2 regions of the Anaerolactibacter massiliensis genome follow, and region 1 is predicted to be linked to the other one. Evidence: a T-box and tRNA genes for the amino acid it is inferred to sense, from the RefSeq annotation. Region 1 holds a T-box; the other holds one or more tRNA genes.

Region 1 (7,716 bases):
CAAAGATCGGAACTTTGCTCTGAATATTCAATAAGAACATGCGGCCTCCCTTCGATCATCTGTCTTATCTGTACTATCTGATTGAACTGTACCATCTGTATTATCTGATGTCAACAGGAACAGAAAAAGCCGGATTCACAGGAATCATGACTTCCCGCAAATCCGGCTTCTTTTTTTTCGCAGATAACACCTGATCAAGTGCACTGTTCAGAAATTCTGAACAATTCGTTTTACTGAATTCTTGTGCCCGGCTCAAGACCGTTTACTTCGACGACTGCAATCTCGTCTTTGTTCTTTCCTGCCAGCAGCATTCCCTGGCTTTCTACCCCGCGGATGACTGCAGGCTTGAGGTTGGCAATCACAACGATGCTCTTGCCGATCATCTGGCCAGGCGTATAGCTTCCGGCAAGACCCGATACGATCTGACGGATATCGCCATTGCCAAGATCTACTTTCTCGATCAGCAGGGTATCAGCCTTCGGATGCTTCTCACAGGAGAGCACCTTGCCTACTCTTAAATCGAGCTTGCCGAAGTCTTCCATGGCAATTTCCGGCTTCTTTTCAGTCTCTGCCTTCAGCTTGCGCATTGCTTCCTGCTGCTTCTCTTCAATGACCGCAACCTTGGCCATGACTTCTTTCTCATCCAGTCTCCGGAAGAGAATTTCCGGAGTCGGAGTCACGGAGATCAGAGTCTCCATCCGGCCCCATTCCTGAATGGAATCATAGTCACGCTTCTGCGTATTCAGCTGATCAAGAATCTTCTCGCTTGTCTCCGGGAGATACGGTCTCAGAAGAACTGCAGAAATACGGATGGCTTCAAGCAGATTGTAGAGCACCGTAGCCAGGCGGGAAACCTTCTCGGAATCCTTAGCCAGGCTCCATGGCGTGGTTTCATCAATATACTTGTTGCTGCGATTCAGCAGCTCGAAAATCGCATCGATCGAATCAGCCACTCTGAGCTCGCTCATCTTGGCATCAACCGTCTTCACGGTTTCCATTGCTTTCTGCTTCAGTTCCTCATCCACCGGTTCAGAAACACCAGGATTCGTCACCTTGCCATTGAAATACTTGTTCTGCATGGAAATCGTGCGGTTGACGAGATTGCCCAGGTTATTAGCCAGATTGGAATTGATCCGGTCAATCATCAGCTCATAGGAAACATGACCATCCTGAGCAAACGGCATCTCATGCAGCATGATGTATCTCACCGCATCAACACCGAACAGATTTACCAGATCATCTGCATAGATGACATTTCCCTTGGACTTCGACATCTTATCCGAGCCAGTCAGCAGCCACGGATGACCGAATACCTGTTTCGGCAGCGGTTCGCCAAGTGCCATTAACATGATCGGCCAGTAGATGGTATGGAAGCGGATGATATCCTTTCCGACCAGATGCAGATCTGCCGGCCAGTACTTCTTGTAGAGCTCAGTATATGGCTCATCCGGATCATAGCCAAGACCGGTAATATAGTTGGAAAGCGCATCAATCCATACATAGATCACATGCTTCGGATCAAACGAAACCGGAATGCCCCACGTGAAGCTGGTTCTCGAAACACAGAGATCCTGCAGACCCGGCTTCAGGAAGTTGTTGATCATCTCGTTCTTGCGGCTCTCCGGCTGAATGAACTCCGGATGATCTTCAATATACTGAATCAGTCTCGGCGCATATTTGCTCATGCGGAAGAAGTATGCTTCTTCTTCCATCGGCTTGACATCAGAACCGCAGACCGGGCACTTTCCATCTGCCGTCAGCTGGCTCTTTGTATAGAATGCCTCGCACTCCTGACAGTACATTCCCTTGTACTTGCCTTTGTAGATATCACCCTGGTCATACAGCTTCTTGAAAATATGCTGCACCGACCGCTCATGATCCTCATCCGTCGTGCGGATGAACTTGTCATAAGAGAGATTCATGACATCGAACTGCTGACGGATCTCTGCAGATACTTTATCCACGAACTCTTTCGGGGATACGCCTGCCTGCTTTGCCTTCTCTTCTACTTTCTGACCATGCTCATCTGTTCCGGTCTGGAAACGGACATCATAGCCGATCTGCCGCTTGTAGCGGGCAATGGAATCTGCCAGTACGATTTCGTAGACATTTCCGATATGCGGTTTGCCGGAAGTATAGGCAATCGCAGTAGTAATGTAATAAGGTCCCTTATTCTCCATGGTTTCCACCTCCCTGGAATTTCAAAAAGAAAAACGCCCTGCGAAAGGACGCCTTGCACGCGGTACCACCTTTGTCTTGCCTGATTGCTCAGACCACTCCATGCGCGTTAACGGGCAATCCCCGGACTCTGCTCTTCACAGAATCAGCTCCAAGGCCATCTTCATCCGGATTCCTGCCGCAGATTTTCACCAGATTTCTGCTCTCTGGAAGACCTTCTTCCGGACTACTCTTCTTTTCGTCGCTTTTCGTGAAAATATTATAGTAAAGAAACGCTCCTTTGAAAAGATACGAGACGCCGAAAACCGCATAGGAATGTAATTTTTTTCACTTTCCCTCTATGAAAAAACACTTGTATGTCTTTCAAAGAAATGTTAAATTAATAACTGTATTCAAGCTCAACCAAGATTTCATGCAGAAATCGAAGTTCGATTGAAGCATGGAATTTTTGTTTAGAGGCCGAGTACAATTGAAAAGGAGATTTTTTAGAGTAATGGCTACAGGCAAGGTAAAGTGGTTCAATGCAGAGAAGGGATACGGCTTCATCACAACTGATGATGGCAAGGACGTATTCGTTCATTATTCTGCAATCCAGGGCGAAGGCTTCAAGACTCTTGATGAAGGACAGTCTGTTCAGTTCGACATCACGCAGAGCGACCGCGGCCCGCAGGCTTCCAACGTTGTGAAACTGTAAAGATAAACATCGCGCAGAAGAAGAAAAGAGACTGTGACATCATGCTAAAGTGGTCCCTGTAGAAAGGACAGCACTCTGACAGTGCTGAGGTCCTCCTGCAGGGGCCATTTTTATGGGCAGAAAATCCAGAAAACGCAATCCTAAAACTGATTATGTATTCTTCTCTCCAGAGGAAATCCAGATTCTCCAGGCTAATCCGAATGTGAAATTCATCCGGACGAATCACATCGCATTCACCTATGAGTTCAGATGCCGGATGTATGACTGGTATGTCTCTCATCACGAGATCCGCAAGTTCCTGGAGAACAATGGAATCTCCACGAAAATGATAGGGAACCAAGTGATTAAGAAACTGACTGAGAATTTCAGAAAACATGGTCACCCCACCAATGGAAATGGGCCTTCGATTTCTGTTTCTGCGCCGAAGCTTTCAGAAGAAGAAATCCAGCTGCTCATTGACACCGGAGTATTCGTCAGAGCTCGTGGCGGCATCTCTTTTTCAGATGCGTTCGTTAAAGAAGCGATAAGGAGATATCCTGGCACTGACCTTAGAACGCTTCTGAAGGAGCACGGCATTGATCCGAACCGGATCGGTTATCAGAGAATCCATAGGCTTAAACTCCTTCTGGAAGGAAAATTACCTGTTACGGGTAAATTTTTCCGTTCCGATGAAGTGATTTCTGAACTGAAGAGCTGTTCCTGGGTCAGAACAGTCACCCGGAAAAAACTTTCCCTCCGATCAGAATTCTATGAATGTGCTTATCTGATCAGAGACCTTCCGATTCTGGATGTAATGCAGGTATTTGAGATTCCTGCAGACTTGCTCAGCGCGGGAGAACTGATGCGGATTCGATATAAGCTTCTGCACTGGAAGCCGGATCGTGTTAACAGAAAGGTTCATCTTGCCGCTCTGGATCTCAGCACCGCGAAGAAACTGTGCGAGCTGATGGAGAAGATGGAAGAGAGAAAAATGAGTGAGCTAAGAGAAAGCCTTCGTATTACTTCTCCGGAGACTCTCCGGAAAGTGTGTGATCTCATTCATGATCAGGTGAAAGCCTTCCCTTACGTCAGAGGATTCTCGATCAGCGGTGCGTGCAGAATCCTCGGCTTCAGCCACTCTCGCTTCTATCGTCTGAGATACTATGTTTCCAACGGAAAACAGCGTCAGGATGAGAAAGACATTGAACGGATCAGGAAAGTGATTGAATACCGCGGATATCCGAAAGGAACCCGCATGGTGACCATGATGATGCCGAAGCTGCAGAAGACGGTCATGAACCGCAAGAAAGTTCAGAGGCTGATGAGAAAGGCCGGACTGCTGTGTACGGTCAGAGCACCGAAGAAATCCAGGCAGGCAGCCAGAGAACTGCTTCAGAGGAACCGGAAAGAGAATGTGCTGAAGCGCAGATTTCGTCTTGGGAAACCTTATGAACAGGTCATGACAGATGTCACCTATATCAAAGACTGCCGGGGAAATACTTCCTATTACTCTCCGATCAAAGACAGTGTTTCCGGCCTGATTCTGTCTTCTGCAGTAAGCGATACACAGGATCTGAACCTTACTGATGAGATGCTGAGCGGAATCATGAAAGATCAGGATCAGAATACCGTCTGTTCGACAGGAATGGTATTTCATTCCGATCAGGGGGCACTGTATCTTTCCGATGCGTTTCAGAAGAAGCTGAAGAAGATGGGATTCGTTCAGTCCATGTCACGGCGTGGAAACTGCTGGGATAACGCATCCATGGAATCCTTCTTCGGGCATATGAAAGATGAAGCTGACTTCTCCGATGCCCATGATACGTCTGAGATCCGGCAGAAAATCAATGACTACATTGACTATTACAACTTTGAACGGCCGCAATGGAACCGCGGCAGAAAGACACCGATGGACTTTGCCGTCTATCTGAACAATCTTTCTGAGCAGGAATACCAGGAATACCTTTCCAGGGAACAGGCAAAGTATGACCGCATGATGGCCAGGTCTGCAGAAAAGGCACGGAAGCACGCTGCAGATCTTGGTGCTGTGATACCATCGGAATCATAGAGAGGTAATAGAGATGGGTAAGAAGAAAACGAAGTATTACGAGAAACGCAGTGCCATTCAGGAAATTGCAGAGAAGAACGAATACGTGAAGGACATTCACGGAACGAATCTGATCTACAAGACGGAGTTCTATATCAGGATGTGTCAGCAGATGAACAAAGGAATGACGGGAGTGGAAGCTTATGAATCACTCGGCTTCCCGGTAAAGGAACTGGGTACTGATCGTGCAAACAGTGCTGCCAAGCGTGCCAGAGAGATGGAGAAAGACGGATCGTTCGTTGATCCTTCCAGATTTGACGGGAGTATTCCCCGTGATGAGATGGGAGATCTGACGCCGGAGGAAGAAGCCGCTTATTACAAAGCACGGACAGCTTATCTGGAAGCACTGCTCGAACTGGAAAAAAAAGTACACGAACTATTGGCGGAGACGAATACATCATCGAATCCGAACTGAAGAACCATCAGAAGTTCAGAATGGTGTATTACACTCTTCAGAAGCAGGAGACTCAGCCAGCAGGACATGTTCATCAGTTCTCGGCATCAGATCTGTTCCGGATCTTCGGCTGCAGTTCCAGCGGCTATTACAGCTGGAAGAAACGATTTGAGAATCCTGTGGAAACGAAAACGCAGAAAGAAGACCGGGAGATCAAGGAGAAGATGATCTCAATCATCCATAAGCACTGCGGAATTCCCGGAGCGCGGACCTTCCGTACTTACCTGTGGCGTGATTACGATCTCAGGGTGAGCAGAAAACGGATCACCAGACTGATGAAAGAAATGCGCATTACCGCATATGTCCCTCATAAAGATGCCTATAAGGGACAGGCAACTCATTTCCATCCATGTGATGCCAAGCAGAACTATGTCGATCGTGACTTCGGTGACAGCCCGCGGAAAGTGATCCTGACAGACATTACCTATCTCTACTATGGAAGTAATCGCGAGCTCTGCTATCTGTGTGCGTTCAAGGATGGATTCACGAGGGAAATCCTGGGATCAGCAGTAAGCAGGCATATGGATGTCTCTCTGGTTACAGAAGCCTATCACCGTATGATGGACCAGCATCGCAGCGAACTGAATCATCCGGACGCTCTGATTCATTCCGATCAGGGGAGTCAGTACCTGTCCGTTACCTTTCAGAAGCTGCTCGAAGATGACGGCTTCGTGCAGTCCATGTCCAGGCGAGGGAACAGCCAGGACAACGCACCGATGGAATCCTTCTTCGGAAGAATGAAGTGCCAGCTTCTGAAGCTGATCGAGATGTGTCCGGACTATCAGACAGTCAGAGATCTGATTGCAGGCTATATGCACCACTACAATGAGAAAGCTTATCAGTATGATCTTGCCGGTCTTACTCCTGCGGAGTTCTATCAGTACAAGACTACAGGAGTCTATCCATTAGATAACTACTACGGTATCGCAGGAGATCGGATGAGGCCGGTTGAAAGCCTGGTAGAGGATCATCTGAACTATCTGAAGAAGAAGCGGGAAGAAAACGTTCAGAAGAAGAAGGAAGCAGAAAAGAAGCTCCTTCCGATGCACATCATTGCGACAGATCAGAAGAAGCTGAAGAAAGAAATTCAGAAACTGAATACGCTCATTGAAGACTCCAATGAGGAAATCAGAGAACTGGAAGCACTTCTGGAGCGAGTGAGAGCAGCAGGAAAAGCTTACGAAACAGCAGATGAAGAACTGAAGAAGAAGCTTGAGAATCCGCAGGAATGGAAGAACACACCGCCATTTGACTACGTCACAGAAATGGACGCTCTTTACTGATACAGGCACAGAAAGAATAGAGCAGCTTACTTCCCCTGGCCAGAAGATGTTTTCGTCATGCGCAGAATGAATCATCCGAGCACTGATGATCCGGAAACATCTCTCTGAAACCTGCTGAATACAGAAAGAAGACAGCTATGATTCAGCTGTCTTCCGTCTTGATCAATGCATGTGACCCTCAGAAACCCGAACTGTCAGAAAACTGTCCTTGACAACGGGGCCACTTTATGCCGCAGTCTCTTTTTTGTTCTTCTCAGAGCTGAATGATCTTCCGGAAACACTCCTCCGGATCTCTGAAGTCAGAAGTGCACAGAATCCCGTACTTTGCCTGAGGATCCATCTCTCTCAGCCACTTCAGTGCAGCCGTTCCGGAAGCACACAGCATCTCTGAAGCAAAGAACAGAGACTCTGTCATCTCAGCCGTTGCAAGCATGCCGCAGAACTGGTACTTCAGCACCTTCGACTCTGCCCGCCATGCGTGCAGCAGCTTCACTGCTTTTTCATACTGATCCTGCTCTGCCTGTTTCCGTGCTTTCTCAGCTGCCTCCGCTTTTTTCTGTGCTCTGCCGATCTTCAGATCCATCGAGTCTGTCTGCACATTACTCTGCTGCAGCATGAATGTTCCCGACGCAAGATCGCTCTTTGCGGATTCCAGAGCAGCTTGTGCCTGGTTCTTCTCCTGGGTCAGGTTCTCCTGTTCGTGCTGCAGTGCTTCCTGTTCCTGTTTCTGATCTGCTTCCTGCTGATTCAGCTTCTGCTGCTCCGCTTCTAACTCCAGGCGAATCCGTTCCTGTTCCGCCATCGCTTCTTTCAGTTCTTTCCGCCGCTGTTCGATTTCACGGACATAGTCCCGGTGAAACAGATGATCGCGGAAACGGACCGCTTCTTTATACTGATCCAGCTGTTCCGAGTATTCTTTCGAAGAAAAGCCGCATTCACTGATCTTCTTCTCATTGCGAGACTTTTCTTCGCCAAGCTCCGTCAGCTGGCGGATCAGCTCTTTCTGCTTCGCCGCATTTTC
Region 2 (7,716 bases), on a different contig from region 1:
AAAGATCAATATTTCTGTCAGTCATGCCGCTGTTATGCTCGTAGATCCTGATGATCGTAAGAAGCTCAGTTCTGCGTCTGCTGTGTCTGCCTTTCTTTGGCATGGATTCAAGCTCTTTCTTTGCCGCAAGGTATTCCTCTTCACTCACCTTAATCACCGCATGAGGAGCCTCTCTGAGCTCCTGCAGCTGTTCTTCCTGCTCTTCAATATACTTCTCGAGTTCACGTCTCCGATTGCTTGGTCTGCCTTTTCTAGGCAGAGAGTTCAGCTCACTGCGGGCCTCACTGAGCTTCTTCTCGGTTTCCAGGATTGTTTTCCGGCGCTCTTCTTTCTCTTCATGCAGATTCTTCTTCATCTGGTCCACATCGCGTTCTGCCTGTCTTCTGGCACGATTTTTAACTTGGTCCAGGGTATCGTCAGCCCAGGACACGACGTGAAAGAAGTCCGTGCACCTTCGGGCATTGACGAAGTACTCTGAAGTGCATTCATCGATCCACCTGGCGCCGTCTCCGGCCACCACTTCAACCACTTTTCTCTCTTCTTGCGTCAGCGAAAGGCAGAACTTGGTGAAAACTTCTTTGCCATGTCCCTCATGAACCCAGGCAACCCGGTTCTGATCCAGGTCATACACAACCGTGATGTATTTATGTCCCTTGCGATATGAAGTCTCATCGACACAGAACCGCTTGATTCCTCGCAGGCGGACAGAAACATCTGGTTCCAGCCGATCATGCGCTGCTTTAACAGAGTTCCCTACTGTCTTCCAGTCGATGCCCATATACTGTGCACAGACCGTCTTAGGAATCGTCAGGGCCAGAAAAGCGACATCGTTATTGAAACTCTCCGTGAACCGTGAATTTCCATCCTGCCAGGGAATGTATTCCGTCAGGATTCCATGTTCAGGGCAGCAGATCCTTGCCGGAGAATAGAGGAGCTTCACCGGAACACCATTGATGGAGCTGGCTCTCCAGCTGACTTCAGTCTTTGACTTATGATCATAGACAGGCCGCTTCTCCATGCATTTCGGGCACCTGCATCTCATTCTCTGATAAGGCCTGACATGCATTTCAATCCGATCACGCTGATACGTTTCGCCATTCATGAAACGCGTAGAGATATAAAGAAATTGACCGATCTTTCAGAGATAGAATCTCCGGTGATATAATCAGCTTGGAAACATAGCTCAGCTGGTCAGAGCAGTTGGCCCATAACCGACCTGTCAGGGGTTCGAGTCCCTTTGCTTCCACTTTAATCTGAAAAAGTAATTCAAAGTAAGAATATTCACGAAACGTCGTTGAAAATTTTGTAATATCCCCCTTAACTTGGAAATTTTTTGGTATGCTTTAGTTGATGAAACAAACGAATGATTGCTAAGAAAAATTAAATTAATAATAAGAATAATGGAGGTCAATATGGAAGAAAGAAAATTGAGCCCTTTTCCTTCAAAATTTCTTTGGGGAGCTTCTACATCTGCTTATCAAGTTGAAGGAGCATCACTGGTAGATGGTAAAGGTCCATCCTGCCAGGATGTAAAAAAAGTCCCAGAAGGAACATCCGACTTAACAGTTTGCTCTGATCAGTATCATCATTATAAAGAAGATGTTGCTCTGATGGCTGAAATGGGATTCAGAGTTTATCGCTTCTCAATAGCATGGAGCCGTATCCTTCCAGAAGGAACTGGCGAGATCAATCCGAAAGGGATTGAATACTACAGCAATCTTATTAATGAATGTCTAAAAAATCACATTATCCCTTTAGTTACCATGTACCACTTTGATATGCCTGCTGTACTTGAAAAACGTGGAGGATGGTCAAATCGTGATTCTGTAGATTGGTTTGTCAATTATGCAAAAGTTCTATTTGATTATTTCGGGGATAGAGTAAAATACTGGCTCACGATCAATGAGCAGAATATGCTTACGCTGGTGGGGGCAACAATCGGGACCTTAAACATTCCTGCAGGTACAAAAAATGTACTTAAGGAAGTATATCAGCAGAATCACCATATGCTTGTTGCTCAGGCAAAAGTAATGGAACTCTGTCATAAGATGCTTCCGAATTCCAAAATTGGTCCCGCTCCGAATATCTCACTTGTATACCCTGCTTCTTGCAAACCTGAAGATATTACTGCAGCGCAGAATTTCAATGCCATCCGCAATTGGTTATATCTTGATATGGCGGTAAATGGTAAATACAACAATCTTGTCTGGTCCTACCTTAAAGAAAATAATGCGATTCCAGAATTCCGAGATGGTGATGAAGAGACTTTGACAAATGGTCGCCCTGATTTTATCGGTTTTAATTACTATTCAACGTCAACTGTTGCAGCAGCAGATCTGAATGATTTCAATGGAACGTCTGATCAGCAGTCCGGAGGAACTGTTCCGGGAATGTATAAAACTGTAAATAATCCGTATCTCTCAAGAACTGAATTCAATTGGGAAATTGACCCTGTCGGTTTTCGAAATACCCTAAGAGAGGTTTATTCTCGCTATCGTCTCCCGATTATTATCACCGAAAATGGGTTAGGCGCATATGACAAACTGACGGAAACAGGAGAAGTTCATGATTCCTATCGAATCGATTATCTGCGAAAGCATATTATTCAGATGCGCCTTGCAATTACTGATGGTGTCGAAATGATTGGATACTGTCCGTGGAGTGCAATTGATCTGATCTCAACGCATGAAGGAATGCGTAAGAGGTATGGTTTTATCTATGTTGATCGTGATGATTTTGATCTGAAAACAATGAAACGATATCGTAAGGACTCTTTCTACTGGTACAAGCAGGTCATTGCTTCTAATGGGGAGATATTATAAATACAAAAAGCGAAAATTAGATTTCGCTTTTTGTGATATGGAATGTTTTTTCTGAGATATTATGAACTTTTGCAAATTAATTCTTCACTTACGTCATCACTTATTCTTATAGTGTGTCTTCTTGGCAGATTATCTAGCGTAGAAAGAAATACATTGCTTAACTATCCATACGACAGGTTTGTTGATTACCTTTGATGCAAGTAGAAATATAATGCCCCAATTAAATTAGCATCGTTATGGTATTTTGATATTAGAATTTCTGGCTTTTTGCAAGGGGCTTTTTCTGTTAAAACGAATAATTCATCAACTGCATTTCGTATTGACTCTGTTACGAGCGGTTCTTTGCTAATTCCTCCACCAATAACATATCTATTTAGATCTAGAATTGCCTGAATTGAGAAGATGCCGCTGGCCATATTCTTGGAAAATTCTCTGAATAAGCAAATTGCGTCTTCATTGCCTTCTTTATAATCACGAAAAAATCGATATCCATCTATAGAAGAAGGATCAGCTTTAATTGCATTTGCATAATTTTTTAGTAACGCACTTGTTGAACAGAGATCTGACCAAATTACACTTCTTTGATCTCTCATGTCGTCCTGCAAGGTATCATGCCATATCTTAGAATAAGAAACAGGAAGCCAAGAAAATTCTCCTGCAGCAGAGTCTGTCCCAAAATATAGCTGGTTATTTAATATTAGTCCTCCTCCGATTCCGGATCCAATAACAATGATGGCACCGTTTTCTATTCCAGCAAGGTTACCTTTCCATGCTTCCGCAGCGGCAGCGCATTTTCCATCATTTGCAATTACTACTCTTTGACCAAAAATGTTTTCCAGCAAATCTTTTAATGGAAGATTATGGATAAACTTATAATTTCCGCCAGTCTCAGCAATACCGTGATTCATATCAATTTTTCCGGGCATCGAAACCGCCACTCCGGCATATGAATGATGAAAAGTATTTTTCACCTTCTGTATTGCTAACAGAAAGCCATTCAGTGAGGATGTATCAGTAGCGCTTTCTCCGCTGGAAAGAATGTTTCCATCGGTATCTATGAGTCCATATTTTATGGATGACCCTCCAATATCCAATGCCAGGTAGCTCATTTTGCTATTGCCTCCTAATCAATAGTTTCTGTGGATCCAGAGAACGCTTAATTACTCACTTTTTTAAGAATGAAATTATCCGCGCAACTCCAGTCCCCGGCATTTCCTTGGGTATAAAAGGCTATCGTGCATTTATTGTTTGTGACGTTGATTCCAGTAATTTCTACTTGTGTCCAAGTTGAAGTGACTGGAATTGCGACATTCATTTCTTCACTTCCCCCAAAATCAGTTGCAATTATCTTGTTTTGTGTCTGTCCTCCTCCTGACTCAACAGAAGCTTGTAGTACATAAGTACCGTTCTCAAGATTATAGATTGTTTGCCATGTATAGCAATCGTGTGCGTCTGCTGAATAATGGACAACATGAAATCTTCCCGAAGGCGAATGGTCGTTTTTTTCAAGATAGGTTGCCTCTGGATTTGCTCCTTCAAAATTCCATCCTTTTGGATTTCTTACCTTGCTTCCATCATCTTCAAAACTAGGATTGATAGCCAGATTCCCATCATTGAATGAAGGTAAGCCATCATTATAGGAGAAACAGAAGGCAAGATCATCGATGTCATATTCTCCTTGCCAATAAAAACCTATTCTAATTTCAGCTATTGCAGTTCGATTAAATCCTTCACTTCCTCCGATAGGAACCCAGATTCTAGTCCAGTTATCATAAACAGTTTTCTCATGGCTCCATGCAGTAGAGACATTTCCATTTGCATCTATGAAAGTTACTTTGACTGTACAATTGGTCGGATTCACTTCATCCTTTACAGAAAAAGTCAAATACTGATAACGTGATGCATCCACTGGATTATTGGAAGATGGGAGAATCACTGCACATTGGCTGTCAGTTCCAGGCTCACCATTTGCCGATGTAACTAGTTTAATTCCTTTTGTTCCTCCGAAATTTGCAGTACTTTCTATGGATGAAACAATAGCATTATTCCCAGCTGAATAATTGTCATTATTTTCAAAATTGTTGAACCAAATTGGTGTAGCATGTCCATCACTCTGAGTGCCAGACCATTTGAACGTAAGCATTGATTCTGAAGGCAGATTGTAATTGAACATTTGGTTTCCCCAGCAAATTTTAACTGATTGATCCTCAGATAAAAGATTTGCCGTTACCAAAATAATAGAATTATCAGGGTTCTGAAATGCAACAGTTTCTATATTGTTATCCAGACTAGTAGAATCAATACGATATGCCCCTGGATCAACAAATTTGCTGACATGCCCAAGCGTATAGTAATCGACATTGTAATCCCATGTTCCGTCTGAGGTGATAGTAATTAATCCACGGTTAGTTGAATCGTGCCCCTGATTAACGTCATAATAATAATCGGGGCCACCATTTTCATCTAATGCAATATTCCAATAAATAATTGATTTGCACCAATTGCGACTAATATTTATTACACTGGATGCTTGGTTGAGAAAGGCAGTCTTCCATTTTGGAAAACCCCATTCTCCTCCTGAGCCTTCAGTAAACCATAATTCTTTATCTGGATATTCTTTTTTTACGACTGACATTACCTCTTCGTCGCCTTCATACCAATGCCACGCTGAACCATCAGTAGTGCGATAAGCGGCAGCGTCAGCAAAATATTCAAGTGGATAGGAACCATCTTTATAGTTCGTAGTTGTATAACTGTGGTCCCAACAGATTATTTTGGAATCTATTCCTGCATTTCGAAGTGTTGGATAAATATAATTAGCGACAAGATTTTGAGCTTCTGTATGTGTCATTGGCATTGCAGGCCAATCGTAGCTTGCATGATCAGGTTCATTGTTAGGCGTGATTGCATAAATATCCACCCCCCGATTTTCATAGTTCTGGATCCACTTTAAGAGATAATTTGCGTATGCTTGATATTTTGCTGGGAGTAATGTTCCACGTACATTCTGGTACATTCCAAGTTCTGACTGGTTTAATTTCATCCAACCTGGTGCACTCCAAGCAGAGGCAATTATCTTGATCCGGTTCCCTTCTACAGCAATTGCATCCTGCACAGTGGGGAAAATCGTCTCGAGTTCATGTGAAAAATCAAAATCGGGAAGATCATCTGCCTGTGAAACAGGAGCAAAATTATAAGGTGCAACGCAATGGTCACTTGCTCCAATTGTTTGCCGAAGCATACTGATGCCAATACCATTTTCTTTGCTGAAAAGTGCCTGCATTATAAAGTGGCCCCGTTGTCAAGGACAGTTTTCTGACAGTTCGGGTTTCTGAGGGTCACATGCATTGATCAAGACGGAAGACAGCTGAATCATAGCTGTCTTCTTTCTGTATTCAGCAGGTTTCAGAGAGATGTTTCCGGATCATCAGTGCTCGGATGATTCATTCTGCGCATGACGAAAACATCTTCTGGCCAGGGGAAGTAAGCTGCTCTATTCTTTCTGTGCCTGTATCAGTAAAGAGCGTCCATTTCTGTGACGTAGTCAAATGGCGGTGTGTTCTTCCATTCCTGCGGATTCTCAAGCTTCTTCTTCAGTTCTTCATCTGCTGTTTCGTAAGCTTTTCCTGCTGCTCTCACTCGCTCCAGAAGTGCTTCCAGTTCTCTGATTTCCTCATTGGAGTCTTCAATGAGCGTATTCAGTTTCTGAATTTCTTTCTTCAGCTTCTTCTGATCTGTCGCAATGATGTGCATCGGAAGGAGCTTCTTTTCTGCTTCCTTCTTCTTCTGAACGTTTTCTTCCCGCTTCTTCTTCAGATAGTTCAGATGATCCTCTACCAGGCTTTCAACCGGCCTCATCCGATCTCCTGAGATACCGTAGTAGTTATCTAATGGATAGACTCCTGTAGTCTTGTACTGATAGAACTCCGCAGGAGTAAGACCGGCAAGATCATACTGATAAGCTTTCTCATTGTAGTGGTGCATATAGCCTGCAATCAGATCTCTGACTGTCTGATAGTCCGGACACATCTCGATCAGCTTCAGAAGCTGGCACTTCATTCTTCCGAAGAAGGATTCCATCGGTGCGTTGTCCTGGCTGTTCCCTCGCCTGGACATGGACTGCACGAAGCCGTCATCTTCGAGCAGCTTCTGAAAGGTAACGGACAGGTACTGACTCCCCTGATCGGAATGAATCAGAGCGTCCGGATGATTCAGTTCGCTGCGATGCTGGTCCATCATACGGTGATAGGCTTCTGTAACCAGAGAGACATCCATATGCCTGCTTACTGCTGATCCCAGGATTTCCCTCGTGAATCCATCCTTGAACGCACACAGATAGCAGAGCTCGCGATTACTTCCATAGTAGAGATAGGTAATGTCTGTCAGGATCACTTTCCGCGGGCTGTCACCGAAGTCACGATCGACATAGTTCTGCTTGGCATCACATGGATGGAAATGAGTTGCCTGTCCCTTATAGGCATCTTTATGAGGGACATATGCGGTAATGCGCATTTCTTTCATCAGTCTGGTGATCCGTTTTCTGCTCACCCTGAGATCGTAATCACGCCACAGGTAAGTACGGAAGGTCCGCGCTCCGGGAATTCCGCAGTGCTTATGGATGATTGAGATCATCTTCTCCTTGATCTCCCGGTCTTCTTTCTGCGTTTTCGTTTCCACAGGATTCTCAAATCGTTTCTTCCAGCTGTAATAGCCGCTGGAACTGCAGCCGAAGATCCGGAACAGATCTGATGCCGAGAACTGATGAACATGTCCTGCTGGCTGAGTCTCCTGCTTCTGAAGAGTGTAATACACCATTCTGAACTTCTGATGGTTCTTCAGTTCGGATTCGATGATGTATTCGTCTCCGCCAATAGTTCGTGTACTTTTTTTTCCA

What was found. A T-box is a leader RNA that pairs with one kind of tRNA and senses whether it is charged. The one in region 1 lies ahead of metG (methionine--tRNA ligase), so its partner is inferred to be a tRNA-Met.
Region 2: it encodes a tRNA-Met, which carries the amino acid that the T-box ahead of metG (methionine--tRNA ligase) is inferred to sense. The anticodon was not compared.

Annotation. Positions count from the first base shown of each region.
Region 1 is NZ_OLMH01000001.1:150,196-157,911, reverse strand. It holds gene C7E00_RS00840 (GntR family transcriptional regulator) at 1-40, opposite strand, end outside; gene metG (methionine--tRNA ligase) at 231-2,180, opposite strand; T-box leader at 2,222-2,429, opposite strand; gene C7E00_RS00825 (cold-shock protein) at 2,672-2,872, shown strand; gene C7E00_RS00820 (IS3 family transposase) at 2,985-4,919, shown strand; gene C7E00_RS00815 (hypothetical protein) at 4,933-5,373, shown strand; gene C7E00_RS00810 (IS3 family transposase) at 5,394-6,695, shown strand; gene C7E00_RS00805 (coiled-coil domain-containing protein) at 6,949-7,716, opposite strand, start outside.
Region 2 is NZ_OLMH01000003.1:147,916-155,631, reverse strand. It holds gene C7E00_RS14840 (ISL3 family transposase) at 1-1,018, opposite strand, end outside; tRNA gene C7E00_RS14835 (tRNA-Met) at 1,173-1,246, shown strand; gene C7E00_RS14830 (glycoside hydrolase family 1 protein) at 1,413-2,822, shown strand; gene C7E00_RS14825 (ROK family protein) at 3,008-3,931, opposite strand; gene C7E00_RS14820 (glycoside hydrolase family 30 protein) at 3,979-6,105, opposite strand; gene C7E00_RS14815 (IS3 family transposase) at 6,336-7,637, opposite strand; gene C7E00_RS14810 (hypothetical protein) at 7,658-7,716, opposite strand, start outside.